Regions from separate parts of the Synechococcus elongatus PCC 6301 genome, predicted to be linked through region 2. Evidence: predicted binding sites of a transcription regulator. Region 2 holds the regulator's gene; each other region holds the start of a gene.
The links. The regulator NtcA, encoded in region 2, controls nitrogen genes in cyanobacteria. The targets are predictions, from matches to a motif close to GTANCNNNNGNTAC.
Positions count from the first base shown of each region.

Region 1: a site for NtcA is predicted at 2,267-2,280, ahead of glnA (type I glutamate--ammonia ligase). Genes of this name have one in related genera too.
Region 3: a site for NtcA is predicted at 2,633-2,646, ahead of SYC_RS09680 (ammonium transporter). Genes of this name have one in related genera too.

Region 1 covers NC_006576.1:2,073,844-2,080,444, forward strand. The annotation lists gene SYC_RS10285 (pyridoxal-phosphate-dependent aminotransferase family protein) at 1-474, opposite strand, end outside; gene SYC_RS10290 (alpha/beta fold hydrolase) at 536-1,468, opposite strand; gene apcB (allophycocyanin subunit beta) at 1,558-2,067, opposite strand; gene glnA (type I glutamate--ammonia ligase) at 2,461-3,882, shown strand; gene SYC_RS10310 (hypothetical protein) at 4,080-4,454, shown strand; gene SYC_RS10315 (hypothetical protein) at 4,483-4,686, shown strand; gene SYC_RS10320 (hypothetical protein) at 4,760-5,188, opposite strand; gene SYC_RS10325 (HlyD family secretion protein) at 5,544-6,601, shown strand, end outside.
Region 2 covers NC_006576.1:1,490,875-1,497,475, forward strand. The annotation lists gene SYC_RS07285 (cyclic nucleotide-binding domain-containing protein) at 1-338, shown strand, start outside; gene SYC_RS07290 (hypothetical protein) at 599-1,186, shown strand; gene SYC_RS07295 (pre-16S rRNA-processing nuclease YqgF) at 1,131-1,562, opposite strand; gene SYC_RS07300 (DUF3084 domain-containing protein) at 1,559-2,857, opposite strand; gene ntcA (global nitrogen regulator NtcA) at 2,950-3,618, opposite strand; gene fabI (enoyl-ACP reductase FabI) at 3,847-4,626, shown strand; gene hisB (imidazoleglycerol-phosphate dehydratase HisB) at 4,641-5,270, shown strand; gene SYC_RS07320 (methyltransferase domain-containing protein) at 5,339-5,938, shown strand; tRNA gene SYC_RS07325 (tRNA-Cys) at 5,998-6,068, opposite strand; gene SYC_RS07330 (EAL domain-containing protein) at 6,600-6,601, shown strand, end outside.
Region 3 covers NC_006576.1:1,965,532-1,972,132, reverse strand. The annotation lists gene SYC_RS09690 (hypothetical protein) at 1-41, opposite strand, end outside; gene SYC_RS09685 (WYL domain-containing protein) at 198-2,345, shown strand; gene SYC_RS09680 (ammonium transporter) at 2,719-4,131, shown strand; gene SYC_RS09675 (tetratricopeptide repeat protein) at 4,340-5,185, opposite strand; gene SYC_RS09670 (hypothetical protein) at 5,441-6,259, shown strand; gene SYC_RS09665 (DICT sensory domain-containing protein) at 6,207-6,601, opposite strand, start outside.

The DNA.
Region 1 (6,601 bases), 580 kb from region 2:
CTCGGCATGAACGAGAGCAAGGATTTGTGGCCGGTGTTCTTCCAAAGCTTGCCGCAATTCAGCCAAGCTAAAGACATCACCCCAAGGCTTGTGAATGGTGCGCACATCAGCGCCGTAGCGACCCGCCATATCAACAAGGCGGTTGCCGAAGTAGCCCATGACGCCGACCAGGACGACATCCCCAGGCTCGACGCTGTTGGCGATCGTGGCTTCCATGGCAGCACTGCCCGTGCCGCTGACGGGAATGGTCAGGCGGTTATCGGTTTGCCAGATGTAGCGCAGCAACCCCTGTACCTCGGTCATCAACTCGAGAAATTTAGGATCGAGGTGACCGATGGGTGGCCGACTGATCGCCTCCAGCACAGCTGGATGGGCGTTCGACGGACCGGGCCCGAGCAGCAGACGCTCCGGTAGCTCCAGCGGCTGGAGACGGACACGGTGTTTTTCGCTAACGCTCGGAAGAGTGACGGTCATCGGGCAACCCTGCGGCAGATGAGAGAAATGCTTAGAGCCATTAAAGCTTGTTACAGGTCGACTACTGCACTGCATCGTTGAACTGTTGCGGAGTGAAATAGTTGGCGCAGAACTCTGTAAGGGCTGCGATGAAAGCAGCAGTGGCTTCGTAGGGAAGAACGTTGCGACCGGGCAGAATCTGACCCTGATTGCAGGGCATGACTTGGGCGTAAGCCTGTAGGCGATCGCGAGCGTCCTCCTTCCATCCATCGCGGCTGATACTACTTGCCCCTTCGCCAAAGAGCAGCAGCGTCGGTTGGGTCATTTTGGCAAGGCGATCGCCCCAGCCCTGTTGCCAATTACGACTGAGGAACGCGTAAACCGCATGACGGGAAGCCTTCTTCCGGCTGCCTTCTGCCAAGAGCTGCATCCATTCGCGATCGACTTGCTCCGCTCGGGCAAACAGTTGTCGCTGCGAGAAGCGGCGCAGGAAAAAGGGCGTGCGAGCGTACTGAAAAAAGAGCCAGCCTAGGGGTGAGCAAAACAGTCGCCAGAGCCGCCGCTGCTGTTGAGCCGTTTGTTTGCGCTCAATCACGCGCCAAGCGGGCGGCCCCGAAAACGCCAGCCCTAGGACTAACTCTGGCTGGATTTCAGCAAGAGCGACGGCTGCGGGCATCAACGCTCCTTGGGCCACCACGATCGCGGGCTGCTGAATTTCGATCTGGAGCAGATGTGCCAGTTGCTCAGCCCAATTTTGCGGGCTGTAGGGCTTCTGATCCATATCACTGTCGCCGCAGCCCAGCAGATCCGGCACGATCAGTGGGCGATCGCTCTGGGCGCACCAAGCCTGACAGAAGCGCTGCCAAAATCGCCGCCAAAGACCCACGCCCACCGGATGCACTAGCAGCAACGGTGTTTGACCGGTTGTTAAATCGCCCCAAATCTCGTAGATGTAGCGCTCACCGGTCGGTAGCTGTCCCTGACGTACTTGGGGAGTTGTCGGCGTCACAGTCATCCTCAGTCTCTCAACGAAAACAGGGCAAGCGTTTGCCTGCCCTGTCGATTCAATCCGGCTTCATCCCTGCGATCGCAGGCGCTACCGTCTTAGATGTCTTGCTCTGCGAGGTTGCGTCCGAGGTGATCGAACGGCACTTCAACAAAGGCGGCATTGCTGATGCCAGCCTGCTCAACTAGCTGCCGCACGCGATCGCGCAGGATAGCAATGCCGCGCACCGTTGGGCCGCTGGGCACGCCTAGGGACGTATAGGTTTCCCGCAGACCTTGGAGAACGCGCTCGTCAAGGACTTCGGTGTTACCAGCCACCAAGGCATAGGTCGCGTAGCGAAGATAGTAGTCGAGGTCGCGCAGGCAAGCCGAGTAACGACGGGTCGTGTAGGCATTGCCGCCCGGACGCAACAGCTCAGGAACCTCTTCAAAGAGTTGAGCACTGGCATCGCGCACAAGGCTGGCGGCATTGGCGTTGATGATTTCTGCCGCTTGGACGCGGGCATTGCCTTCGGCAAAGTAGGCCCGAAGACTATCGACCGCATTGCGATCCAAGTATTTGCCAGCCAGGTCGTAGCCGGCAATTAGACTGCTAACCGCATCTCGCATGAATTGCGCTCCCGAGTGCTGACAAAACGGTTCAGATGTCGCTCGAATCGAGCCAGGGAATTTCAGAAAAAGACTACCATGCAGCCTTGTCCTGCCTGCGATCCAGCACCGCCGAGCCGGCTCGCCTGCAAGATTTCGTTACCAAACTTCATAAGATGGCACACTCAGGCTTGTCAGTGCCAATCGCCTCCATTTTTATGTATCAGCTGTTACAAAAGTGCCGTTTCGGGCTACCTAGGATGAAAGCGGTCAGCAATGCTTGTCTTCAGTTCCTGGTTGTGATCCAGCTGCGATCGCAGCAGCGTTGTTTCCACAGTTAGGCTTGTGGACTACCAATCCCAGGGCCTGCTTCGCTGAGCCGTACCACCAAGAGCACACAAGGAGTTGTCGCTCATGCCTGAGACCGCTCAAGAGGTCCTTCAGCTTATTCAAGAGAAGGGTATCCAGCTTGTCGATTTGAAATTTATCGACATGCCGGGGATTTGGCAGCACTTGACACTACACGTCAGCCAAATCGACGAAAACAGCTTTGTTGAGGGCGTTCCCTTCGACGGTTCCAGCATCCGGGGCTGGAAAGCGATCAACGAGTCGGACATGACGATGGTGCCCGATCCAACCACTGCTTGGATCGACCCATTCATGAAAGAGCCGACGCTCAGCATGATCTGTACGATCTACGAGCCGCGCACTAACACCCCCTACGAGCGCTGCCCCCGGGCGATCGCTCAAAAAGCGGTGGATTACCTCAAAGCTAGCGGGATCGGTGACACGGCTTACTTCGGCCCCGAAGCAGAATTCTTCATCTTTGATGACGTTCGCTTCGATCAGGCTGAGAACAAGAGCTACTACTACGTCGATTCGATCGAAGGCCGCTGGAACTCCGGCCGCGAAGAAGAAGGCGGTAACCTCGGCTATAAGCCTCGCTACAAAGAGGGCTACTTCCCAGTGGCCCCGACCGACACCAGCCAAGATATGCGTAGTGAAATGCTGCTGACCATGGCTGATTGTGGCGTGCCAATTGAGAAGCACCACCACGAAGTGGCGACCGGCGGCCAGTGTGAGCTAGGCTTCCGCTTCGGCAAGCTGATCGAAGCAGCGGACTGGCTGATGACCTACAAGTACGTGATCAAAAACGTGGGTCGTCGCTACGGCAAAACGATTACCTTCATGCCCAAATTGCTGTTCAACGACAACGGTTCTGGTATGCATACCCACCAGTCGATTTGGAATGATGGTCAGCCGCTGTTTGCGGGCGACCAGTATGCTGGCCTGAGCCAAATGGCGCTCTGGTACATCGGCGGTATCCTCAAGCACGCGCCGGCCTTGTTGGCTCTCACCAACCCCACCACCAACTCCTACAAGCGCCTTGTGCCTGGCTTTGAAGCGCCGGTCAACTTGGCCTACTCCCAAGGCAACCGCTCGGCTTCGGTGCGGATTCCCCTTTCAGGCACCAACCCGAAAGCGAAGCGCTTGGAGTTCCGTTGTCCTGACGCGACCTCCAACCCCTACTTGGCGTTTGCGGCGATGCTCTGCGCTGGTATCGACGGCATCAAGAACCAAATTGACTTGGGCGAACCGCTGGATGTGGACATCTACGACCTCAGCCCCGAAGAGCTGGCTAAAATCCCCAGCACCCCGGGTTCACTCAAGGATGCGCTGAAAGCACTAGAGGCCGATCACGACTTCCTGACTGTGGGCGGCGTCTTCACGGAAGACTTCATCCAGAACTGGATCGAGTACAAGCTCGACAACGAAGTGATTCCGATCAGCCTGCGTTCGCACCCCTACGAATTCGCGCTCTACTACGACTGCTAATTCGTTAAACCTCACTGCGTCTTGAGAGTTGAGGCTGTTGCCGCTAGGCAGCAGCCCTTCCCTTTCGATGGACTGCTGTGATTGCTCTGGATCGGTCGACTGCGGGTTATCAATGGGCGATCGCAGCCATGAAAGCTGTGATGGCACAGATAAGGATGTGCCTTCTACAATCATTAGCGAACCACTCGGCTGTCTTTATGTTTCGCTTCTGCCTCTGTCTGCTCTTGCTGCTTGGGTTGATTTTTCCCCGTCCCGCAGCAGCTGCAGAAGTCTTGAGTGTGCGGGAAGGCGGATTACTGCGAATCGGAGATAGCAATCGCAGCTATACGGTGCAGATCGACTGTGTGCAACCGATCGCGGGCCAAGAGGTCGCCCTGCGAGATCGCCTCCAAACCTTGTTGCCTCGCCGGACTCGAGTTAATTTGCGGCCCAACGGTCTTGACTCTGCAGGTCGTGTTGTAGCAACGGTCTATCGGCTCCCTGATGGTCTCGATATTGGGGTGAAACTCCAGGAAGAGCAGCTAGCTACCCTGTCTGAGCAGTGTGCAAGCGCCACCGTCAGCCAAGGGTAGGATCAGGCTGACTGTCGGACTGCTGACTATGGCAAAAAACACCTATGCCCGAATTTTGACTGGGGTGCCTCTCCTGTTTGGCACGCTGGCCTTTACTGCTGGCGGCTTAGCAGCCCTGCGATCGCATTCTTCAGAAGTGGCCGCGATTGGCTTGATTATTGCTGGATTGCTGGCGATCGCCACGATTGGAATTTGGCGTCAGGCGGATGACACGGACCCCGATTTGAGCTAGAAAGCAGTAATTCTAAGGCTCACGATCGCCTCTAGTTGTTCTAAGAATGAAATATCCGTTAGACATTTAAAAACTAGCGATTGGGTTGCACTTTAGATGATGCATTGATGATGTGAAGAGTTCGCTCTGCGTAGCGACGAACATAGGCTTTAGGGGAAGTTAACGCTGCGATCGCAGACACTTGCATCTGTTTGGGATCCAGCCGAACTGTCATGGATAGCTGATCCATAAATTGCTCAGAAAAACAGCCATCGATCAACCGTTGGATGATGGCTGCGATCATCCGATTTTGCTCCTCCACCTCGGCTGGGGGATGATTCTTGAAGTGTCTACAAAGTTTGGCTCGCGCACGATTGTGCCAGAGACCAAAACTCTCATGAGCTACAAAAAGAGCCGCTTTTGATACAGCATCACGATTGCCGGTCTTGACCTCTTCAATGAGCTGATGAAGATCATTTTTCGTTAGTTTGCTGATCCATGAGTGATTGATAGCAGGTTGCATCATCCCACGACAGACGAAAGAGCACCGGCACAACCCACGAAGGAGGGGCATTCCTTCGCGATCGCAGGCTTGAGCAGAGCAATGAGTGGCTTGTTCTCAACTCAGTTATCAGTGTGGATTATAGACAGGCGGTCTCTGCAGCTCAATCTGCTGGTAACCCTAGATGTCGAAAATATAGTTGGCAATTCGTGGTTAGATCTAGGGACTAGCGGCTGAAAATCCGAGCTGAAGCGGCATTTTGTTTCACAAATTGAAAATAGGGCTAAGAAACATAAAAAGTATTCAATGATTCTTGCACTCTCTGGGTCGCCTTATTAATTTAAGAATGCTTGTTCTTAAAGTTGAAAGCTAAGTTGTGCCAGAATCCATCACTGAACCTAAGAGCTCGCCAACGCCCCGTCTGCCCTCGCCCCCCGATCGCCGCACCTTCTTTCGCTATGCCAGAATTGCCCTCGGCGTAGGCCTCATCTCGCTAGCAGCCTACATACTCTGGCTGCGCAACAGCAGCGTTTCCAGTCGAGTTGGCTATATTAATGGCACTGTTATTAAGTTATATGCCCCGATTCCTGGGGTCGCACAACTCAAGCCGCTAGAGCCGGGGCAAGCCTTGCAAAAAGGGCAGGTACTCGGTGAGATTACGAACGATCGCAATCCAGAATTGGAAACCGATCGCCAAAATCTGGTGACGCGTTTGGCCCAAGCTGAAGCAGAGCGAGCTGCTTTCGATGCCCAAATCGCGAGTCGTGAGCAGGTGCGATCGCAAATTCTCAGCAAGGCCAATAACCAGCAACAACTTGAGGAACAGTTCTTTCAGCAGGGGTCTGACCGAACCCGTAATGAATTACGCCAAGCTCAAGAAAGTCTGGCCTTTGCGGAAATCGAGGCAAAACGATATCAAAGTTTGGTGGAGAGTGGTGCTGTCTCACAGCAACTAGCAGACGCTGCCTTGTCGCAGGCACGTGAGGCAAGAGCGGTAGTAGCGGCCAAACAAAATGAGTTACAGCGCCAACGAGCGTCCCTCTTAGCGATTCGTCAAGGATTACAGCTCGATTCAGCTCGAACTCTAAGTATTCCAGAACTACGACTTCTCGATCTGGAAAAAGAACTAGTCGACCTGACTCTGAAACGACAGACTGTTAACACAACAATTCAAGAAATTCGCCTTGAGATTATCAATATTCAAGAGCAGATTAAACTTCAGAAAAAAGCCTTAATTAAGGCTCCGATTCAAGGAGTTGTTTGGTCAATTATCAATCGAACTGGACTGTTAGGTATTCCACTAACGGCGGGTGATCCGCTGTTGGAAATGGTGACCTGTGAAGACACCTGGATCACGGCTTTAGTTTCTGAGCGCGATCGCAATCGACTGCGAGTGGGTCAACAAGCAGATATTCGTCTACTGGATGGCAGCAA
Region 2 (6,601 bases):
GAACTTATAGCAAGGGAGATCTCATCACCGAAGCAGGAGACACCTGTCGAGAGTTACTACTGTTAATTGAAGGGCATGCCAACGTTCATTATCAAACTGGAGCTGAGGTTCGAATTGAACAGCTGCATCCAGGTCAAACTCTAGATGAGTTGGAAGTTTTAGCCCATAGCAAGTCAGAGAATACGATCGTGGCTGACAGTGAGAGGACTCGAATTCTTGCCATTTCTGTCGATGCCTTTGATGACTTTCTTGATCATGATCCAGATTTTGCTCGACGGGTTTTGGAATTAGAAAGTCGGCAACTCCAGCGATTTGTGCGGTCGATGCAGTCGATCTAAGAAGCAGTTGAAGCAGGTATTGTAACTATTGTTTCAGTTGAGACATTTACAAGATAGAAAATAAGGGGCTTAAGCTCCTTGTTCCAGAAGATTATCATCTTCGGCGAACTGTCCTATATAGATTAAAGAATGCAATAGTACTGGCTACAAAGCTCGCTGGCTGTTCAGCAATCGTGAAGTTGATCCCAACTTTTACCCCAATTCTGGCGTCCACTAGTGAGAATGGCAGACTGAAGCCAACCACAGCCAAGGGAGGATCTATGGGCTGGTTGAAAGGCACGATCGCGGTGATTGCGATCGCCATTGGGGGGACAGCAGCAGCAGGCTGGGTTTACTACCGGCCAGTGCTAGCACCTTTCCAGTTACAGGCCAATTCCTCTGGCACTGAAGCGAGTCAAGAACGGCGTCTCCTCTATGCCTGCAATCCCGATCGCGCTGGCTTAATTCTTTTGCCGGGCGCTTTGCCTGAAGCCAAAGCGGCGATCGCCCGCGAAATTACCGATCCGCAGCAGCAACAGTTGGCAAGTCAACTACTTGAAAACCTAGAGCGCGAGACTAAGCTCGGAGTTGGCACCAGTATCGGTCCTGTCTGGCTGAAGCAGCAGGAATCGACGATCAGTCGCGTCGTGGGTGAAACCGTGCGCCAGCAACTCACCACTGAACTCCAGAAGGAGTCCGATCCACTGGCGGCAGCATTGGGCAATCAATTTACAGACGCTTTGCTGCAGCCACTGGTCAATCAAGTCACCACCCAGGTGATTGGCGTCGCGAACGTTGTTCTAGAACAGAACATTAACCGCGCTTGCGGCACGACTGCTGCCTTCGGTAGCGCTCCAGCAGCAGAATAGCGACCAGATCATCCACGGGGCGGGGCGGCTGCCGTAAGCCCTGGGGTAGTAAGCGTCGCCAGCCCCGCACGGGATACATCTGCCAGTAGCGATCGCGGGCTTCGAGGGTGCTATTGCGCTCATCTACTAAGGCAATCGGCGGAGCACTCGGCAGGGCACTGAGTTGAGCTTGCCACTGCTGGGATGTGGTTTGGTTGCCGAGGACTAACAGTTGGGGCGATCGCGCTTGGAAAAGCTGGGCAAGCACTGCGATCGCCTCAGCGGAGGCCAAGATCCGGTGCTCCAGTATCTGCCCAGTCTGCGCTTCCATCAAGGCCAGACCACATTTATCACGGCCCGGATCAAAGCCAATCCACAATCCTGCAGCACTGGTCATGGCTCAGTCGAGAACTTGACTTGACCATTCTGGATGGCGCGGAGATCCAACTGCAGGGCATCAGCCGTGGAAATCGCCTCACTGGTCACCACCTCAATCGTCACCTCACCAGGCGTCTGGCGCAGTTGAGATAAGAAGCGCAGCAGGGTTTCAATCCGACCATCGCCAATCTCTAGAACCTCCGACAACACCCCCTGTTGGCGCGCCCGCAGCTGAGCCGCCGTCAGTAGGAGGTTAATCCGCTGGCGCAGTTCATCCGCATCGAGACTGCTGGGGACCAAGGAGGTACTGCCAATGCTACGCCCAGCCGGCAGCAGCAGCTGATTGGGGGTGGCATCCGAAAAGACAAATACGCGGGGTTCACCAACCACCACGTTGGCAGCTGAGAGAATCCGCACCACAAACGGACGGCCCGTCCGCAGTTGTTCCCGCAAGCGATCAACTTCCGCTTGGGGGATCTGAATGATCTGTTCCCGCACTTCTTGAATGCCAGGACGCGTCGCCTGAGCCGCCACCACATTGGCTTCGCGCAGGATCATGTCGATCGCCTCTTGAGTGCCCTGGGGTGCCAGAATTTGCACCAGTTTGCTGACCAAGACTTGCCCCCGCGTAAGGGCAACATTGCCCCGCCGGAAAGCAATTAGCGTTTGCTCCAGTTGCTGAATTTCCCGAGTCAAGCTGGTCTGTTTGGACTCCAGCTCGCGCAGTTGCGCTTCACGGCTCGCGACTTCGCGATCGCGGCTTTGCAGCTGAGTTTTGAGCTGATCAATCTGGTCGCGGACGGCTTGGCGCTGAGCTAACAAGTCTTGGCGTTCTTGCTGCAACTTGACCAAGTCCGATCGCAAACTCGCCGATCGCGTTTCCACGTCCTCTAGCCGCACCGCTGTTTGTCGCTGCTGTTCTACCGCCGCCCGTAACTGCTGATTCGTGCGATCGAGCTGGCGTTGCGCTTCCTGTTGGCTGCGGCGGGCTTGCTCTCGTTGGGCAGCGCTGGCTTCGAGGTCGCGCCGCGCTGTTTCGAGATCCTGGCGGGCTTGGCGCAGGCGATCCTGAACCTGGTTGAACTCAAATACCCCTGCCCGCAGCTGAGCACTGGTCGCGAAAAGAATGCCCAGGGTGGAAGCCGAAATGAAGCCACCCGTCAAAATGGTGACTACGACGGCCGTATCTTTAGGCCGTAGGTTGAACAGACTGAGGCGCGCCTTGCCAATTTTGCTGCCCAAGCGATCGCCAATCGTCGCGATCACGCCGCCCAGCACCAGCACCGCTAAAACCAGAATGTATCCGGAAACCATGTCGGGCCGCTGCCAGACTCCTCACACCTGTTCACTCCATGATGGGGGCGATAGGGAGCCTCAGCAACGGAATCCCTGAGTTGGAGTGAGATTTAGCTGAACTGCTGACTCAGCGCCACCGGATTAAAGACCGTGATCCGCTTTTTGTGAATCGCAATCAGTTTTGATTCCCGTAGGTCACCCAGCAAGCGCGTCACTGTCACCCGCGTTGAGCCGATCGCTTCCGCAATTGCCTGGTGGGAAAGCTTGAGATCGATGGTGATGCCATCAGGGCTGGGGATGCCAAAGTCGCGACAGAGAATCAGCAAAAAGCTGACCAAGCGAGAACCCATATCGCGGTGCGCAAGCGTCTCGATCATCATTTCGGTCTGCAGAATCCGCGAGGACAGCCCCTGCAGCATCACGTTGGCCAGTTCCGGCCGTTCGATCAGCGCCTTCTGCATGAACTCGATCGGCACCGAAAACAGTTGAACCGGCGTAAAGGCCACTGCATGGTAGAAGCGATCGGAGCGCTGACCTGTCAGCAGCGACAGCACTCCAAACACGCTGTTCTCACGCAGCAGGGCCACCGTAATTTCTTCGCCCGACTCATAGACTCGTGAGAGCTTGACCGCTCCTTTGACAAGCAGGTAGACCCGTTCAGCCGGATCCCCCGGGAAAAAGATGGTCTTACCCCGCTCAAACTGCTCAATCTGGAGGGGCAGCTTACCGCTTCCCAACTCCCGGAACATCGTCAGCAGAGAATTTTCGTTGGCCAGCATCGCAACCGTGCCTTATAACTCCGCGCAAGGAATGGCTGGTGGGCATGGCCATGAACAGCAGCGATCGCGCCGTTGTTGAGAAAGCCAGAACCAGAACGAGCCAAGTGTCTCGTTACCGTACGGCCTAGCCTAGCTGCTGCTTGTAGCAACTGCTACTTTTTCGGCGACAGCCGTGGGGAGGCAGCCAACAGCGGATAATAAGCGGTTGGTTCTGTTGTTGCCCCTGCTATCATGCTCGACCTCTCTGGAAAGAAAGCCCTCGTCACAGGCATCGCCAATAATCGCTCAATCGCTTGGGGGATTGCCCAACAACTCCATGCTGCTGGGGCTGAGCTGGGGATTACCTACCTGCCTGACGATCGCGGCCGGACAGAGTCGAAAGTGCAAGAGCTGACCGCACCACTCAACCCCAGTCTGTTCCTGCCGCTGAATGTGCAAGATGCAGCACAGGTTGACGAGACTTTGGGCACGATCGCCCAGCAGTGGGGCAACTTCGACATCCTGATCCACTGCCTTGCCTTTGCCGGTAAAGAAGAACTGTCGGGTGACTTCAGCGCGACGACTCGCGAAGGTTATGCCCGCGCCCTGGAAATCAGTTCCTATTCATTGATCGACTTAGCGCGAGCCAGCAAACCGCTGCTCAATCAAGGCGGCAGCATCCTGACCCTGACTTATCTGGGTGGCGTGCGCGTCGTGCCCAACTACAACGTCATGGGCACCGCCAAAGCCGCACTGGAAATGAATGTGCGCTACCTGGCAGCAGAATTTGGTCCGCAGGCCATACGCGTCAATGCCATCTCTGCTGGCCCGATTCGGACGCTGGCATCCTCAGCCGTCGGTGGCATCCTCGATATGATTCACCACGTTGAGGAAACCGCACCGCTGCGCCGTACTGTCACCCAAATGGAAGTCGGCAATACGGCAGCCTTCCTCTCCAGCCCGCTCGCCAGCGGCATCACCGGCCAAGTCATCTATGTCGATTCCGGCTACAGCATTATGGGAATGTAGGCCGCGCAACGACTATGCAACTCAGCGATCGCCCTTTGACTGCCCCGGGAACGGCACCCCGCCAAGCCACGGTCAGCCGCCGAACCGGAGAAACCGATGTTCAGGTGTTCCTCAATCTGGATGGCACCGGCCGGTGTCAGGCCGATACGGGGATTCCCTTCCTCGACCACATGTTCGATCAGATTGCTTCCCACGGCCTGATCGATCTGGAAATCACGGCTAAGGGCGATCTGCACATCGATGATCACCACACCAATGAGGATGTGGGCATCACCTTCGGCTTAGCTCTGGCAGAAGCCTTGGGCGATCGCAAAGGGATTGTTCGTTTCGGTCACTTTGTGGCACCGCTGGATGAAGCCTTGGTGCAAGTGGCGCTGGACTTTTCGGGGCGGCCACACCTCACCTATGGCTTGACTCTGCCGACGGAACGGGTGGGCACCTACGAAACACAACTGGTGCGCGAGTTTTTTGTGGCGATCGCCAATAACGCCAAACTGACCTTGCATCTGCGTCAGTTGGACGGCATCAACTCGCACCACATCATCGAAGCGACTTTCAAAGCCTTTGCGCGATCGCTGCGCATGGCCACAGAAGTTGATCCGCGCCGTGCCGGTCAAATCCCTTCTTCGAAAGGGGTCCTTTAGCAGCGGCAGGGCGATCGCCGTCTGTCTTTCCCAGTTCTGAACTCCATCGTTCTGAGGCATCGCTCAGCATGACCAACGCGGTCAACCAAGCGCAATTCTGGGAACAGCGCTATCAGGAGGGCAGCGATCGCTGGGATTTGGGGCAGGCGGCTCCTGTTTGGCGATCGTTACTGGCAGGGACTAATGCACCAGCACCCGGACGGATTGCTGTGCTGGGCTGTGGTCGCGGTCACGATGCCCGTCTGTTTGCTGAGCAGGGATTTGAGGTCGTGGGCTTTGATTTTGCCCCCAGTGCGATCGCAGCGGCTCAAGCATTGGCGCAGGGGACAACAGCTCAGTTTCTGCAGCGGGATATTTTTGCGCTGCCCCAAGAATTTGCCGGTCAGTTTGACACTGTGCTGGAACATACCTGTTTCTGTGCGATCGATCCCGATCGCCGAGCAGAGTATGTCGAAGTCGTGCGACAGATTCTCAAGCCCAAGGGCTGCTTGTTGGGACTGTTCTGGTGCCATGATCGCCCCTCAGGACCGCCCTATGGCTGCAGCCTGACTGAGCTGCGCGATCGCTTTGCTCAAGGCTGGCAAGAAGAGCAACTGGAGTCAGTCACCGAGTCTGTCGAAGGACGGCGTGGCGAAGAGTACCTCGGTCGCTGGCGTCGGTTGGACTAAAGGCGACCAATCGCATCACCAATGATTGTCGCGATCGCAGACTGAGGCTAGGGTTTTGAAGGCGGCACTCGGATTCGAACCGGAGGCGAAGGTTTTGCAGACCTCTGCCTTACCACTTGGTTATGCTGCCAAGCAAAGCTCACTCCTCTACCAGAGACTTTCGAACAACGGTATGCGCTTGCTCTGTCTCAGCAACGGTCATGGCGAAGATCAGATTGCGATCCGCATTTTGACGGAACTGCGTCGACTTGAACCGGACTAAGCGATCGCAACTCACGGCTGTAAAGTCTTAGCAGATAAAGCTTGTCAGGAATTCATTGTTCTGTTGGTTTCGCAGGGTCATGACTGTCGTTTAGAGTTGGCGCAACAGTTCAAAGTTTGAATATTGAACCGAAGCAATGGAGGAAGATTACACTTCTGCTTAGTCAAGAAACACACAGCAACTGTGGCGGAATGATGAAGAACTATCTAAAAGTCACAAAAATTTGATTAACCTTGCGATGATTTAATTACTACTCCGTAAATCCACCTCTGATCGATGCTTCCATTACACCACAAAAATCTTAAAGAAAGTTTTCCAGAGAGAAGGTCTCGCCAAACTCTGTCTTTGCTTGACTAGAGTCATCAGCAGTGTATTTCGATCATTCACAAATCAAGTCCTGT
Region 3 (6,601 bases), 470 kb from region 2:
CCACAGAAAGGGCAGTGCAAGGCGGGCAAAGAGTCAGTCATTTTTTGAGCCGGGATGAATATGGCCTGAGTATGGGCAGTAGACAGCCGTTCTAGAATCGAGTTGATGCGAATATCGATTTCTGTGATTCATCATTCGCATGGCAAACCTTGGCATGTGAGTCCGGCTCTGCCAGGGTTAAGACGTCCAACCTACCCATGCTGATTGTGCTGAGTGCCCCCGACTTACCTTGGAACCATCTCTTGATTGGCCCACCCGCCAGTGGCAAAACCACGTTTGCCAGAGCATTGCAACAGGAACTAGGGGCAGCGGTCATCATCTCTACTGATGGCATTCGTGAACGACTGTATGGAGATGCAGCCGTTCAAGGACCTTGGGCTGAAATAGAAGCAGAACTTCAGCGCCAAATTCAGGAAGCGGTGCTCGCTCAGAAAGCAATTATCTACGACGCGACCAACGTCAAACGCGCTTGGCGCATGGGCTTCTTGCAGAAATTACAAGTTCATGGTTTGAGCTGGATTGGCTGGGAGCTGAAGACTGACTTAAAGACCTGCAAAGCTTGGAATCAACAGCGATCGCGGCAAGTGCCTGAAGCTGTGATCGAGAACTTTCATGCCTATCAGCGACAGCTCAAACCAATGCAGGGCGAGGGCTTTGTGGGGATTGCCAGCATTGATCCGGTCAAAAACCCCAATCTATCCAACACCATTCAAGAACAACTTAAGAAGTGTCGACGCAGTGCGGTTAACCACGAAAATCGCTACGGAAAAATCGAACGACATCGTTACTCTCGCTTGCGTGATTTTGACAGACTACTGCACTTGATTGCACTGTTAAGCTGCTATCCTGGCATCGGCAGTCTGCAAGAGCAACAGCCTGAATTATTGCAACAACTATTAAAGACGCAAGAGCAACCTAACTTTCAAGATTCTATTGCAGAAATTGCAGCCATTTTAGGGGCTCAGCATGGTGAAATCTATTGCGATTCAGAAGCGATCGCAGCAGATCTAGACTGGTTAGAATCTGAGGGTTTTCTGGGCAGTGATGTCAGCTTTCATGAATTAACACAGCCCTCTTTCATTGACTCTGGCGAACCCCTATTTTTTCATCACTACAGCGATTGGGATACCTTTAAGCGACTGTTCAAAACAATCCGCTATATCATCCAGAACCCACTGACCCAAGAGGAACATCACCTTCAAGACAAGTTGCTCAATCCCCAGCGGAGACGGATAGACATCTTGGCCGATCAATTAATTGGCGCTCGTATTTTAGTTAGTTCTACGGAGCAAGGCATGCTCCGCAAAGACATTGAATGGGTTTTACACCCCTATCGAATCTTCCCGGAGGCTACCATGCGCAGAGGCTACTACTTAGGAACTGGAATTCTCAACCGTGATGACCTTCTGCAAATCTACCAGTTGGTCGATAAACAAGTTCTGAGTTTAGATAACCCCATCGAAACTCGTGCGGTCAATCGTCTTCGTCAAGGCTTGGAGTGGGCTCGCTTTGACCTCAAGAATCTCTACCCAGTGCGATCGATTGCTGGCGGTAATATCGTTAACTCGGACCTGCTAAGCAATCAATCCTTAGCCACTGCGGACGAGAGCCAGAAACTAGAGCAAGCAATCCGCTCTGGCCAAGCAATTCGTGTGGGACGCTTTAAAGGCGCTGGACAATATCAAGAACAACCCGACTCGGAAAAGATTATTTGGCCTTTGCAAATAGTCTTCCACAATATTGCCTGGTATCTCGGCTATGAACTGGCTGAAGGGGACCAGAAAGGACTGTATTGCTACGAACGGCTCGATCGCCTGTATCAGAGCGGTCCTGTTGGCAAGCCCCGCAGTCACGCCGAGCAAAAGCGATCGCTCGATTCCCTTGAACTGCTGCGCAGCCAAAGCTATGGGTTGTATCTCGGCGGGGCCGTTGCACCCCAACAAGCCCTCCTGCAAATTAAGACCTTGGCCGCCCGGCTCAAGCTGATGCAGGTACTCGAATTACGCTTTAGCGAGCGCTTATTTCGCTTCGTCAGTGAAGGCACACAGCGCTTTCCCGATGGACAAGTCAAAATGACGCTGCCGCCCGATCGGCATCTCCTCACCGCACTGCCGGGCCTCAAGAAAATCTACAGCCTGCCCAAAGCAGCCGATCCGACCCATCCCTATCAAATGAAAGTCTGGCTCCCTGCTTGGTCGATTCAAGAGGTCACCCTCAAAAACTGGATTATGGGCATGGGGGGTGAAGTTAAGGTCCTCGGCCCGACAGAGCTGTGCGATCGCATCATCGAAAATCATCGGGCAGCCGCTGCTCTCTACGCCGATGCTAGTACGAGTAAGGGTTGAGTCTCACGCAAGGATGTGCCTTTCATCCTGCCAATGCGAGTGGGCTGAACCAGCGCTGGCTCGAGCGACTTTATCTCTTCTAGTAGCTTGGTCGCTAAGGGCTTTGCTAGGCGATCGCTCCTGATACCTCTACTAGAGTGAATGGAGTTTTCACTCGGCCAGATAGGACTCTTTTTTCAGTTGCCAGCGATCGGTTTACCCTCATATCGCTTTCAAGAGGAAAAGCCTTCCCAGTTTGCTTCAAAGAAAATGCAGTTTATTTCAGAAATCTGAAATTCCCCCAAAAAGTAGCAAAAGTTACGTATATCACCAGTCTGCCTAGCCAGAGTTGTGAGATCTCCGAACCTTCACACTCTCTAGGATTCCTCAGGCAATGTTCGACAAACGATGGCGAACTCTGGGTTTGACTGCAGCACTGGCTGGCATTTCTGCATTTCTGCTGGCCCATCCAACTCTGGCAGCAACTGCACCTCAGCTAACGCTGGAGCAGCTCAATAGCAACGTCACTGCCGCCAAGACTGGAACTGACACGCTACTCCTCCTAATCGGCTCAGCCCTCGTCCTTTTGATGACACCGGGGCTAGCCTTTTTCTATGGCGGTTTTGGCAGAGCCCAGAACGTCCTAAATATCATGATGATGAGCTTCTTGATGATGGGGCTCGTCGGCATGACTTGGGTGATTTATGGCTACAGTCTCGCTTTCGACACCAGTTTAGGGAGTCCCTTTATCGGCGGTTTTAGTAACCTGTTTTTCAATGGTGTCGGTGGCAAGTTTGGCATTGATCCTGTCTGGGCCGGCGATGAGTTGATGATCTCCGGTATGTCTGCCTCCAGCTTTGCGCTGTTTCAAGGCATGTTCGCAATCATTACGCCCGCTCTGATTTCTGGAGCGCTGGTAGAGCGGGTCAATTTTAAGGCTTGGTTCTGGTTCGGCTTGCTCTGGTCCACGCTTGTCTACATCCCTATGGCGCACATGGTCTGGGGAAGCAATGGCTTTATCTATGGCCAGATTGGCGCCCTCGACTTTGCCGGCAGCACCGTTGTCCATATTGCCTCTGGGGTGGGTGCCCTAGTGTCCGTGGCAATGATCGGCCCGCGTCGCGTCTTCCCGAATCGTCTGTCGCCGCCGCACAATGTGCCCTTTATTTTGTTGGGGGCAGGTCTGCTTTGGTTCGGCTGGTTTGGATTTAACGGCGCGAGCTACTTCGCTGCCCAAGGCGCCGGTTTTGCCTTCCTCACCACCAATACGGCAGCAGCAACAGCCATGCTGACTTGGCTATTACTCGAGCAGATTGACCTCGGGAAGCCCACCGCCGTAGGCGCCGCAACCGGCGCGGTGGCTGGTCTAGTCGGAATCACACCGTCTGCTGGGTTCATTCCTGTTTGGGCGGCACTTCCCATCGGTGCCTTGACAGCCCTAGTCTGCTTTCTGTTCGTCGCCAAAGTTAAGAGCCGGATCCGACTGGATGATTCCCTAGATGCTTTTGGGGTACACGGCGTTGGCGGAACCGTCGGCGCTATTCTCACGGGCATTTTTGCCCAGAAGGATTTCCTCGTTGAGAAAGCTTTCCCAACCCAGTTCAAGGTGATCTCCCAGGGTCCTTTGGCCATGACTTGGGCACAGATCCAAGCCGTGTTGATTACCTATCTCTTTGTTGGCATCGCTACCTTCGTGATCTGGACGATCCTGAAATCGGTCATGCGTGTCCGCGCCACGGAGGAACAGGAGTTGGAAGGGCTGGACTTTGCCCTACACGGCGAAGATGCCTACAGCAAAGAGCGCTAGGCGCTGACGCTTGCAAGCAACTGTGAGCTAATTTCAGGCAAAGTCTGGTTGCTAAGCTGGGCTCCGCTTTCGTCTGGTGCGGTGAATTAGACCTTAATCGAGCTTCAGTAGCTAGCAGACTGGTTAGAACGATTCAGGTGGAGGCTACGGACTCCAGCTCAACTCTGGCTGCTCTGAGTGAGTCGCTCTGATCGCAGCTTTCGTTGCCTCAATTCGGTGGTGGCGGGGGTGCCGTTGGTGGGGTCTTCGTCGCAGGCTGAGTAGGGGGAGTGGCAGGCATACTCGCGGGGCTGAGCTGACGAATTTGATCTCGATACTGCGCAGGCGCGATCGCGATCGCCTCTTGAAAAATTGGCGTTGCTTTCTGCAGATCGCCCTGCTGTTTGAGTAAGAGTGCTTTCGCCAGCAAGGGACGGAAGTCACGACCGTTGTTCTGGGCACTGCGATCGTAGAGGGCAATCGCATCATCAATCTGACCCTGATTGGCATAGACCTGAGCCAGCATGAGGTCTATGCTTACTTGGTCAGCAGGGGTGATTTTGTCGGTCTGGCGGGCTTTCTGCAACAGATCGACTGCTGCTGTCGGCTGCTTTTGGGTCAGGAGCAGCTGCGTGAAACCGCGCAGGGCTTCCAAGTTTGTGGGTGCCGTTTCCAAAATCTGGCGATAGGTTTGGGCGGCAGCTTCGCGATCGCCCAGCTGTGCCTGGGTTTGGGCCAGCAGGACTCGATAGGCAGGCTGCTGGGGTTGCAGTCGAGCCAAACGCTGCAAGGGCGCGATCGCAGCTTGTAACTGTTGCTGTTGCAGGTAGACCCCAATCAGCGATCGCAGGGCCGATAGATTGTCAGGATCCCGTTGCAACACTGTCTGGAAGGCCGTGGCTTGGGCTGCCGCCAACTCGCGATCGCGGGCCGAACTTCCCCCAGGCAATCGCACCAGGGGCAATAGCAGGGGCAAGGCTGCAGCCACCACCAATGCCACCAAGGAAACGCCGAGCAGGGAATCGACCCACCGCTGGCGCTGCGGTGGGCGGGGCTGATTGAAGTTGGAAACCACAGGCTGTCCCCTAGCAGATGGCAATCGCAAACCGACCGTCAGGAAGCAAACGGGCCCTGACGACCCAGCAGTGACTTGAGAAGCCATTTTGACATCCTCCCCGACCCGAACGCATGGATGGCTCAAACAACCTCAACAGCAGTTTTTTGGGGGGTCATTTGCTGTTTCCTGCCGAGCAGCCGGGAATGCCAGCCCCAAGCGCTATCCTTAGTGCCAGTGCCAATCTTGGCCATTGCTCCTCCTCCGCCGTCACCCATGCGCCCCGCTCCGATTCCCCCGGCTAGTGAACCGCTCCAATACCGAGCTATTGGCTTGGTACGCGGACGATATCAGCCCGATCCTGAGGTATTCACGAAAGGGACCCTGATTGCCAATGATGGGGTCAGCCTTGATGCTGTGCTCTTGGGACGAGTGCTGAGCTTGGTCAAAAAGCACATCGATCTCAGTCAAGAGCACCTCTGGGTGGTCTACCCCCGTACCCGCGATCGCGAAGGGGGGCTGCACATGCAGATCGTCGGTCTCTGGGAGCCAGAGATGCTGACCAAGCGATCGCAACTGACCCCGGGCATTCGGCCACCCAGCCCGCCCAAGCTCCAAGTCTCGGAGAACTTTTTCTCGATTCGGGGTGAAGTTGTCTTTACGCGGCCCGACTTGCAGCGGATTGTCGTCCGCATTAGCCAGCAGGCTAAAACTGAACCGGGTGAGCGACCCGCCGGATTCAAGCTCGTGCTTAAAGGCAACCTCGACCTGCGAGCGCTCCATCACTTCTGGGACTTTCAAGTCGAACGGCAGGGTGAAGTCTTGGTGGTTCGCCAAGCAGAAGCAGTGGCGGCGTTGCCGGGCCGTCGCCCCAAACCGAAGCCCCAACTACGAGGTCAGGGTCAAAGCAGCGAACACCGTTCCGCAAGTTATGCGGCGCAAGCCGGTGAAGTTCGCCCCCAACGCAGTCCACTGCCGCGCCGGGTCGATCAACGCGATCGCCCACGGCCCCAGCCCTCAGGGCAAAAAGCCCCTCGTCCGATTAAGTCAGTGCGTTTGCCGTCTGCGGATGCCGGGTCGCCAGAGGAAGCGTGAACTGAAAACAACTCCCGCGATCGCGCCCTTCTGACTCAGCCCAGATATGCCCACCCAGTCGCTCGACAATCTGGCGACAAATCGCGAGCCCCAGGCCACTGCCGCCCTGGCTGCGCCGTAGCGCGCCATCTTCTTGGTAGAAGCGATCGAAAACTGCTTCGAGGCGATCGGGTTCGATTCCTCGGCCATCGTCGGTAATCGCCACACGCAAGGCACGATCGCCTTCTACGACCGCCGTAATCGAAACGTGGCCTTGGGCGCTGGTGAACTTACAGGCGTTGTCCAGCAGCTTAATCAGCACTTCCACCAGCCAGTCGCCATCCACCCGCACCAGCGGCAAGC